DNA from 3 places in the Pradoshia sp. Z5_111 genome. Region 1 is predicted to be linked to each of the others. Evidence: riboswitches for the same ligand, from Rfam matches in the RefSeq annotation. Region 1 holds a riboswitch; each other region holds the start of a gene.

Region 1 (3,164 bases):
GGACTGGCCCGTTGAAGCCCGGCAACCGGTATTTTTATAATACACGGTGCCAATTCCTGCGGATACAAATAAATCCGGGAGATAAGGAGAGATGGAAAATGCCTGCCTCTTCTTATATGAAGAGGTTTTTTCATTTACTCACTTCTCTACTTAAAATGAAATGGAGAGATGTAGAATGGCAAATGAAGAAAAGAAGTATCGGTTTGAAACAGTAGGTATACACGGAGGATTGCAGCAGGATTCGGTAACTGGAGCGAGAAGCGTGCCGATTTACCAGACGAATGCTTATTTATTTAAAGACACAGATCATGCTGCGGATTTATTTGGATTAGCTGAATCTGGCTATATTTATACTAGAATTCATAATCCCACTTCAAGTGTATTCGAAGAACGCATAGCCGAATTAGAAGGTGGCATTGGAGCTTTAGCTGTTTCAAGTGGTGCTGCAGCTATAACACTCTCCATTCTAAATATTGCGGGAGCAGGTGATGAAATTATCTCTGCATCCACTCTATATGGCGGAACCTACAATTTATTTGCCAATACTCTTCCTAAGTATGGTATTAACGTAAGGTTCGTGGATCCAAGTGATCCAGAAAATTTTAGAGAAGCGATTACTTCAAAGACCAAAGCTATTTTTGGAGAAACGATTGGAAATCCAAGCCTGCAGGTTCTTGATATTGAACGGGTGGCGGAAATTGCTCATGAAGCTGGAATTCCATTAATCATTGATAATACATTTGCTACTCCTTATTTATCACGTCCGATTGAGTTTGGAGCGGATATCGTCGTACACTCAGCTACGAAATGGCTGCTTGGAAATGGAACCACATTAGGTGGGGTCATAGTCGATGGAGGGAAGTTTGACTGGAATTCATCTAAATTTCCGGGCTTTACAGAACCGGATCCAAGTTATCATGATCTGATTTACAGTGAAGCAATTGGTGCAGCAGCATTTATTGTGAAGGCTAGAGTTCAGCTGTTGAGAGATTTAGGTCCTTCCTTAAGCCCGTACAATGCCTTTCAATTTATTCTCGGATTGGAAACTCTGCATGTGAGGATGAAGGAGCATATAGCCAATACGAGATTAATAGTTGATTATTTAAAACAGCATCCGGCTGTATCATGGGTCTTGTATCCAGGAGATTCAGATCACCCTGATTACGAAAAAACGAAGAAATATTTACCCAAAGGTGCTGGAGCAGTCGTTGTTTTTGGAATAAAGGGTGGACGCGAGGCAGGTAAAAAACTGATTGATTCCGTTGAACTGTGGTCCCATGTGGCCAATGTGGGGGATGCAAAGAGCTTAATTATCCATCCGGCAAGCACGACTCATCAGCAATTAAGTGAAGAGGGATTAAAAGCATCTGGTGTGCAGGAGGATTTAATCAGACTGTCTGTTGGAATTGAAAATGCAGAAGATCTAATTGAAGAATTGGAGCTTGCTATTGAAAAAGCAACAGGTATAGCTTCCGCTGAGGCGGCTGTGAAATAACATATTGAATATGCTATGCAGACTTTGGTGTTGACAGTTCTTTCTTTAACATGATAGGATAGCAGACAGTTAGAATTAATTGAATAGTTTATGTACTCTTATCAAGAGCGGTGGAGGGATTGTGCCCTTTGAAGCCCGGCAACCGGCAATCATTTATGATTGAAAAGGTGCCAATTCACACAGGATAATAGATCCTGGGAGATGAGAGAAAGGAACATGTTATAAATTAATCATGCCTTTCTGCCTCCGCAGAAAGGCATTTTTGTTTAACTGAAGTTATTCTTTAATTATAGGTTGATAGAAAGAGCAGGTGAACTTTTCATGATTACATTACGTGATGTATCGAAGACCTTCTCAGGAACATTTAAACGTTCATCAGCTGTCAAAGCAGTGGATCAAGTCTCATTGTCTATTGAAAAGGGCGAGATCTTTGGAATTATCGGGTACAGCGGTGCGGGAAAAAGTACTCTCATTAGAATGCTGAACGGTTTAGAGAAGCCAACAGAAGGAAGTGTCTTGGTGGCAGGCAAAGATATGGCTGCTATAAAGGGCGCTGAATTAAGAAAAGCCAGAATGGAAATAAGTATGATTTTCCAACACTTTAATCTCCTCTGGTCAAGGACAGTCAGTGAAAATATAGAGTTTCCTTTAGAAATTGCAGGGGTACCAAGCAAGGTACGTAAAGAGAGAGTAAAGGAGCTTGTAAGTCTGGTAGGATTGGATGGCCGTGAAAATGCTTATCCGTCTCAGTTAAGCGGCGGTCAGAAACAGCGAGTCGGTATAGCGCGTGCATTAGCGAACAATCCGCAGGTTCTTCTTTGTGACGAGGCGACATCAGCACTTGATCCTCAGACTACAGACGATATTTTGGATTTACTCGTTGATATAAATAAAAGGCTTGGCTTGACAATCGTATTAATTACTCATGAAATGCATGTTATTCGTAAAATCTGTCATCGCGTTGCTGTGATGGAGATGGGGAAAGTAGTGGAGAGCGGAAAAGTACTTGATGTATTTAAAAAACCGAATGCTCCGATTACTAAACGATTTGTCCAGCAAGTGACTGAGCCAGAAGAAACGAAAGAGACGATTGAGCATTTGCTTGCTGAATATCCGACGGGTAAAGTTGTACAATTATCCTTTATTGGTGAATCAGCTGAAACCCCTGTTTTATCAGAGGTTATCCGCTCTTACAAAATCAATGTAAACATATTGCAGGGTAAAATATCGCAGACTCAGCACGGGTCCTATGGAACATTATTTATTCATGTAGACGGTGATGCTGCTGAAGTGGCAAAAGCAATTGACTATCTCCACAATCAGGAAATTGGTGTGGAGGTGATTTCAGAATGATGGAAACATTATTACCAAATGTAGTTTGGGAACGAATTTATGAAAAGACATGGGAAACCTTGTATATGACAGGTGTCTCATTAATCGCAACTTTTTTCCTTGGAATTATATTGGGTCTACTATTATTCTTGACCTCAAAGGGGAATATGTGGGAAAACAAAGTGATTTACGGAATCGTAGGTGCTTTCGTTAACATATTCCGTTCCATTCCATTTATTATTTTAATCGTCTTGTTAATTCCTTTCACAAAGGCTTTAGTAGGAAGTATTATCGGTGTCAATGCGGCTTTGCCAGCATTAATTATCGGTGCTGCTCC
Region 2 (3,164 bases), 440 kb from region 1:
ATGTAGGATTCCTCCATATTACCTGTATAATAGACAGCTTTACCCGTCCTGGAATTTGTGAGCGCATAGCCGAGCATAGAATCGACGCCCTCTTTAGGACTCGTGAAATCAGTGAAATAATACATATCTCCATTTTCATCAAAGATCGGACTTACATTCGCCTCGGTACCCTCATCAGAAGGCAGTTTAACATCTGATTTTCCAAACAGGCTATTCCAATATCCATGAATATAATTTCCAAAGTAGCTGTTTTGTGTACTGACGACCTCTGGTGCAACCGAACCATCAATAAATTCAGGCGCTTCAGAAAGGGTATAAGAGTTGGACTTCCCAGTTTTGGCATCCATCACTACAACACCTTTTACCTGGAAGCCATTTCTGGCAGAGACAAAATCACCATAAGAACGAATATAAAATGGTGTGCCATTATCATCTACTTCAAGCTGTGAATCCCCATAGAATATGTAGGATGGGTACTGTAGACGAATACGGCGCTCTGTTTCTTTATTGAAGAATGCAGAAGGAGTGTAGATCATTTCTGCCTCAATAAATTTAGGGTTGGCTGATGAATCTGTGGCACTTAATATAAAGTATCCAGGAGTTTCTTTCCCTTTCAGCCATTTGAAGAATCCTGAAAATTCGACTGGAGCAATATAAACATACTCACCATTTACTTTTTGGATTTGCAAATTTCCTAATTCGTAGTAGCTCGTATTTGGTACCTGGCCAAATGCTTTTTTCATTTTATTGCGGGCGTATTGAGGAGGCACGCTGGCCGGCTTTTTATTTTCATCAAATGTTTGTATTTCTTCTTTGACGTCCATTTTGGCTATTGTATACTTTTCATCAGCATTAAACAGAAATGCTGTTAAAAAATAGAGGCCGACAAGCAAACTACCTGCAAATAAAATACCTTTAATAGTTCTCTCCATACCCGTAGCAATCATTGAACCCAATAGAGTTAGTATGATGACGTAAATCCAAAGAGAGGAGATAGTTTGATCCAAAAGGGTGAAGTAATAAAATAAAAATGCTCCAATTGTGATTAATGCAGCTAAACTGACAAAAACAAGTAGCCTAGTTTTCCCCTTCATGTGGATACGTAATTTTTCATTATTTTTGAATGGCACAAGAATAAGTGCCGATATAACCCCAATGATAATGGAATAGATGAAGATATTTCCCATAAAGTACCCCTCCTTATTTTTTTCATAATTTCCCTTAATATCCTATACGAATAACTGACCACAATGATTCATGAATTGGAAATATTCATGAATTTTAGTTGCTGTAACTTGATTTAGGGTATTCTTTATTATAAATCAAAAATATTTTAAATATTATAAATTATTATTGACATTGCTAAACAAGATAGGATATAGTTGGAAACATCAAATTTAATTGAATAGCAAGCGATTCTTATCGAGAGAAGTGGAGGGATTTGGCCCTATGATACTTCGGCAGCGGATTTTTACTATGGTAAAAATACTGTGCTAATTCCAACAAACATCTGTTTGAGAGATAAGAGGAAGCTTTAAGCGAACATATTTCTACTTGTCTTTTTATGTATATGTTCATACAAAGCCTCTTCTGTCTAATGACAGAAGGGGCTTTTTGCATTTCGAATTTTTTAGGCCTGGAGGAGAGAACATGATTGAGTTTCGAAACATAAAAAAGTCATATCAAGCAAATGGTCAAAGCGTAGATGCTCTGAGAGGCATTCATTTAACGGTTGAAAAAGGGGATATTTTTGGAGTGGTAGGATACAGCGGGGCCGGGAAAAGTACACTTTTGCGTTTAGTTAATATGCTTGAACGGCCTACTGAGGGGGAGGTCCTTGTGAATGGTAAATCGTTTGCCAGTCTCAAAGCAAAGGAATTAAGGGCAGAGAAAAAGAAAATCGGGATGATCTTTCAACATTTCAATTTACTTCAATCTAAGACGGTATTTGATAATGTAGCGATTCCATTGATACTATCCGGCGTTCGTAAAGAAACGATTCAAAATAGAGTTCGAGAATTACTGGAGTTCGTGGGGTTATCAGCTAAGGGTCGAAGTTACCCGGATGAATTGTCAGGGGGACAGAAGCAGAGGGTTGGAATTGCGAGAGCTCTGGCCACGAATCCATCTATCCTGCTATGTGACGAAGCTACATCGGCATTGGATCCGCAGACGACAAGGGATGTTTTAGAGCTATTGAAAAAAATAAACCGAGAATACAATATAACAATTTTGCTTATTACACATGAAATCTCGGTGATTAAAGAGATATGCAATAAGGTCGCTGTCATGGAAAATGGGAGGGTTGTTGAGCAGGGTCCTGTTCTTGATATTTTTTCCAAGCCAACCACTGAGGTTGCCAAGCGGTTTGTTAGAACAGTCATTCACGACGAGATTCCGCAGAGCTTTTTGAAATCCTTAAAGGAGAATAAACCAGCAGTTTGGAAACTTAATTTTTTGGGATCTTCGTCTGGCAAGCATCTACTTTCAACAGTGGCGAAAAGTTTTGATGTCCATTTAAGTGTTCTTTCTGCCAATATTTCTGAAATACAGGAAACCCCTTTTGGGAATTTAATCGTTGAGGTCATCGGTGAAACAGAAGAAATAAAGAAGGCGATCCAATACATAGAGAGTGAGGATGTGCTCTTGCAGGAGGTTAAGCTATCATGAATGAACAGTTTTTAGGAATGGAAATTACACTTGAACAGTTACTGATTGGATTCAGTGACACACTCTATATGGTTTTCTTCTCCTTACTATTCGCGGCCGTGATTGGATTGCCTTTAGGGATTTTACTCGTCATAACGAGAAAGGGTCACATTCTGGAGAATAAGTGGGTGTTTAATATATTGAACCCAATCATTAATATTTTACGCTCGGTTCCCTTCATTATTTTATTGGTGGCTTTGATTCCATTTACACGATTGGTTGTTGGTTCGGCGATTGGAACGAATGCCGCCATTGTACCGCTTGTATTTTATGCAGGTCCTTATATTGCCAGATTGGTTGAAAATTCATTATTGGAAGTTGATAAGGGAATTATTGAAGCAGCTCAGTCAATGGGCGCGACTGAATGGCAGATTATTTTTCGGTTTTTAATACCCGAGGGGCTTAGCTCTCTTGTTTTAACCTTTACAACAGCGACTATTGGACTGGTTGGAGCC
Region 3 (3,164 bases), on a different contig from region 1:
CGTGTATAAGAAAGCTTCATTCGGCTGCCTGTTCCATATTCTCCTCCAGTCCAACCGGTGTTAACCAGATATACCTGAACTTGATGCTCCTCAATATTTTTGCCAAGCATCTCAGCATATTTTGTTGGATGTAATGGTAAGAACGGTGAACCGAAGCAGGTAGAAAACGTTGCCTGTGGTGAAGTAATTCCGAGTTCAGTTCCTGCCAATTTACTCGTATAACCGCTTAGGAAATGATACATTGCCTGTTCTTTTGTTAACTTGCTGATTGGAGGCAGAACACCAAAAGCATCAGCAGTTAAGAAGATGATGGTATTGGGATGGCCTGCTATACTTGGTGTGACGATATTCTGCATGGCTTCGATTGGGTAAGCTGCCCGGGTATTTTCAGTTAACATTCCATTATCATAGTCAGCAATTCTCGTATCTTCGTCTACAACTACATTCTCTAGTACAGAACCAAAGCGAATGGCATTAAAAATTTGAGGCTCTTTTTCCTCTGTGAGATTGATGCATTTTGCGTAACAGCCGCCTTCAATGTTAAATACCCCATCAGGAGACCAGCCATGTTCGTCATCACCTATTAGGCGGCGATTTGGATCGGCTGATAAAGTAGTCTTTCCAGTACCTGATAGGCCAAAGAAAAGAGCTACATCTCCCTCAAAACCTACATTTGCTGAACAATGCATAGAGAACACATTATTCTCAGGCAGCAGGTAATTCATGATTGAAAAAATGGATTTTTTCATTTCACCTGCATACTCAGTGCCTCCAATTAAGACCACTTTTTTTTCGAATGAAATGATGATAAACGTCTCAGAGTGTGTACCGTCCACAAGAGGGTTTGCTTTAAAACCTGGTGCTGAGATAATAGTAAACTCAGGCGAATGGTTTTCAAGCTCATCTTTAGTGGGGCGGATAAACAACTGATGTACAAATAAATTGTGCCAGGCATATTCATTGATTACTTGTATAGGAAGGCGGTAGTCTGTTGCAGCTCCAGCAAACCCATTAAATACAAATAATTCATCTCGTTTTTCGAGGTAATCGATAACTTTATCATATAATTTAGAAAATGCATCTTCAGATATTGCTTGATTGACGCTTCCCCAGGCTATTTTATCTTTAGTAGCAGCTTCCTCTACAATATATTTATCCTTTGGGGATCTGCCGGTATATTTACCTGTTTCAGCTTTAATAGCTCCAGTAGATGTGAGGATGCCCTCTTTTCTGGTTAATACTTTTTCAACTAGTTGTGGCACTGAAAGCTGAATGTGAATATTATCATGAGTAAGTAATTGTTTCAATTCATTGGAAACTCCTACACTGTTCATAAGGTATCATCCTTTTCCAGAATTTTGGTAAGTATATTATATGGAAATTAGTATAACACATTTAATTGATTTATCCATACTAATTGTGTTAATTTTCAAAACAATTGATTAATATAGTATATAAGAATAATTATTATTATTTTCCATAGTGAAAAAAACAGTGATATTAGTCAACCTTTATGGATAAATAACAATGTATATTTATTTGAATATTCGTAAATTAATTATATCAATATCATAATAGAAATGCGAATCTTAAGGTCGGAATGTGTTTCTTTTAGGAAAGGATGAAGCTTCAGGTCTATCTTAACAATATATTCCTGCTTATTTATTGACAGAAAATGATGGATAAGATATTATATACATTTGATATGGATACTCTTATCAAGACTCGGTGGAGAGACGAGCTCTATGAAGCCGGGGCAACCTGCAGTTTGATTCCTTTAATGGAAATCACGCAAAGGTGCTAACTTGATGCAAGGTTATAATGCCTTGAACGATGAGAGTGAAAGGCCGATTTCTGAGACTCAGACCTTTCCTCTTTTCTTTATAAAGGGGAAAGGTCTTTTTTCGTATAATCAGGAGATAATTAAAGATAATGAGTAGCCATAAACAGGGAAACTGAAGGAGGAAATATACATGTCTAATAAAAGACATTTGTTTACATCAGAATCTGTAACAGAAGGTCATCCGGATAAAATTTGCGATCAGGTTTCTGATGCCATTTTGGATGAAATATTAGCAAAGGATCCAAATGCAAGGGTAGCCTGCGAAACATCTGTTACCACTGGATTAGTTTTAGTAGCGGGAGAAATCACTACTTCTACGTATGTGGATATTCCAAAAATTGTACGTGACACAATCAAAGGGATTGGTTATACTCGTGCAAAATATGGTTTCGATGCAGAAACATGCGCTGTCTTAACCTCTATTGATGAACAATCTGCAGATATCGCCCAAGGTGTAGACCAAGCTTTGGAATCAAGAGAAGGCACGATGTCAGATGAAGAGATTGAAGCAATTGGGGCGGGAGATCAGGGTCTAATGTTCGGTTTTGCCTGCAACGAAACAGAAGAATTAATGCCTCTTCCTATTTCTCTTGCTCACCAATTATCTCGAAAGCTGGCTGAAGTTCGTAAACAAGATGTTCTGCCATACTTGCGTCCTGATGGAAAAACACAAGTCACAGTGGAATATGATGAAAACAAAAATCCGGTTAGAATTGATACAATCGTAATCTCTACTCAACATGACGCGGATACAACACTGGAGCAAATTAAGAAAGACTTAAAAGAACAAGTAATAAAACCGGTTGTTCCAGCTCACCTTATTGATGAACAAACTAAATATTTTATTAACCCAACGGGCCGTTTTGTTATCGGAGGTCCACAAGGGGATGCAGGCTTGACTGGCCGTAAAATTATCGTAGACACGTATGGTGGATATGCACGTCACGGTGGTGGAGCATTCTCTGGTAAAGATGCTACAAAGGTAGACCGTTCTGCTGCCTATGCAGCCAGATATGTAGCTAAAAATATTGTAGCAGCAGGTCTTGCAGATAAAGCAGAAGTTCAGCTGGCTTACGCGATTGGTGTAGCTCAGCCAGTATCTATATCCATTGATACGTTCGGTACAGGTAAAATTGAAGAGGAAAAATTAATTGAATTAGTACGTGCTAACTTTGATCTGCGCCCTGCAGGAATCATAAAAATGCTTGATTTAAGACGTCCGATTTATAAACAAACAGCAGCTTACGGACATTTTGGACGCAATGATTTAGATCTTCCTTGGGAGAAAACGGATAAAGTAGAAGTACTGCGTACGGAAGCT

What was found. A riboswitch is a leader RNA that binds a small molecule or an ion and turns the genes downstream of it on or off. The one in region 1 is predicted to bind S-adenosylmethionine.
Region 2: it holds a riboswitch for S-adenosylmethionine, as region 1 does, so the genes downstream of both, AC4D4A_RS06535 (methionine ABC transporter ATP-binding protein) here and AC4D4A_RS04545 (methionine ABC transporter ATP-binding protein) in region 1, are expected to answer to the same signal.
Region 3: it holds a riboswitch for S-adenosylmethionine, as region 1 does, so the genes downstream of both, metK (methionine adenosyltransferase) here and AC4D4A_RS04545 (methionine ABC transporter ATP-binding protein) in region 1, are expected to answer to the same signal.

What each region holds. Positions count from the first base shown of each region.
Region 1 covers NZ_JBZCPQ010000002.1:32,101-35,264, reverse strand. The annotation lists SAM riboswitch class I at 1-88, shown strand, start outside; gene AC4D4A_RS04550 (O-acetylhomoserine aminocarboxypropyltransferase/cysteine synthase family protein) at 176-1,495, shown strand; SAM riboswitch class I at 1,591-1,703, shown strand; gene AC4D4A_RS04545 (methionine ABC transporter ATP-binding protein) at 1,817-2,848, shown strand; gene AC4D4A_RS04540 (methionine ABC transporter permease) at 2,845-3,164, shown strand, end outside.
Region 2 covers NZ_JBZCPQ010000002.1:468,584-471,747, reverse strand. The annotation lists gene AC4D4A_RS06540 (YrzE family protein) at 1-1,187, opposite strand, end outside; SAM riboswitch class I at 1,417-1,528, shown strand; gene AC4D4A_RS06535 (methionine ABC transporter ATP-binding protein) at 1,651-2,670, shown strand; gene AC4D4A_RS06530 (methionine ABC transporter permease) at 2,688-3,164, shown strand, end outside.
Region 3 covers NZ_JBZCPQ010000006.1:28,509-31,672, forward strand. The annotation lists gene pckA (phosphoenolpyruvate carboxykinase (ATP)) at 1-1,334, opposite strand, end outside; SAM riboswitch class I at 1,713-1,840, shown strand; gene metK (methionine adenosyltransferase) at 1,974-3,164, shown strand, end outside.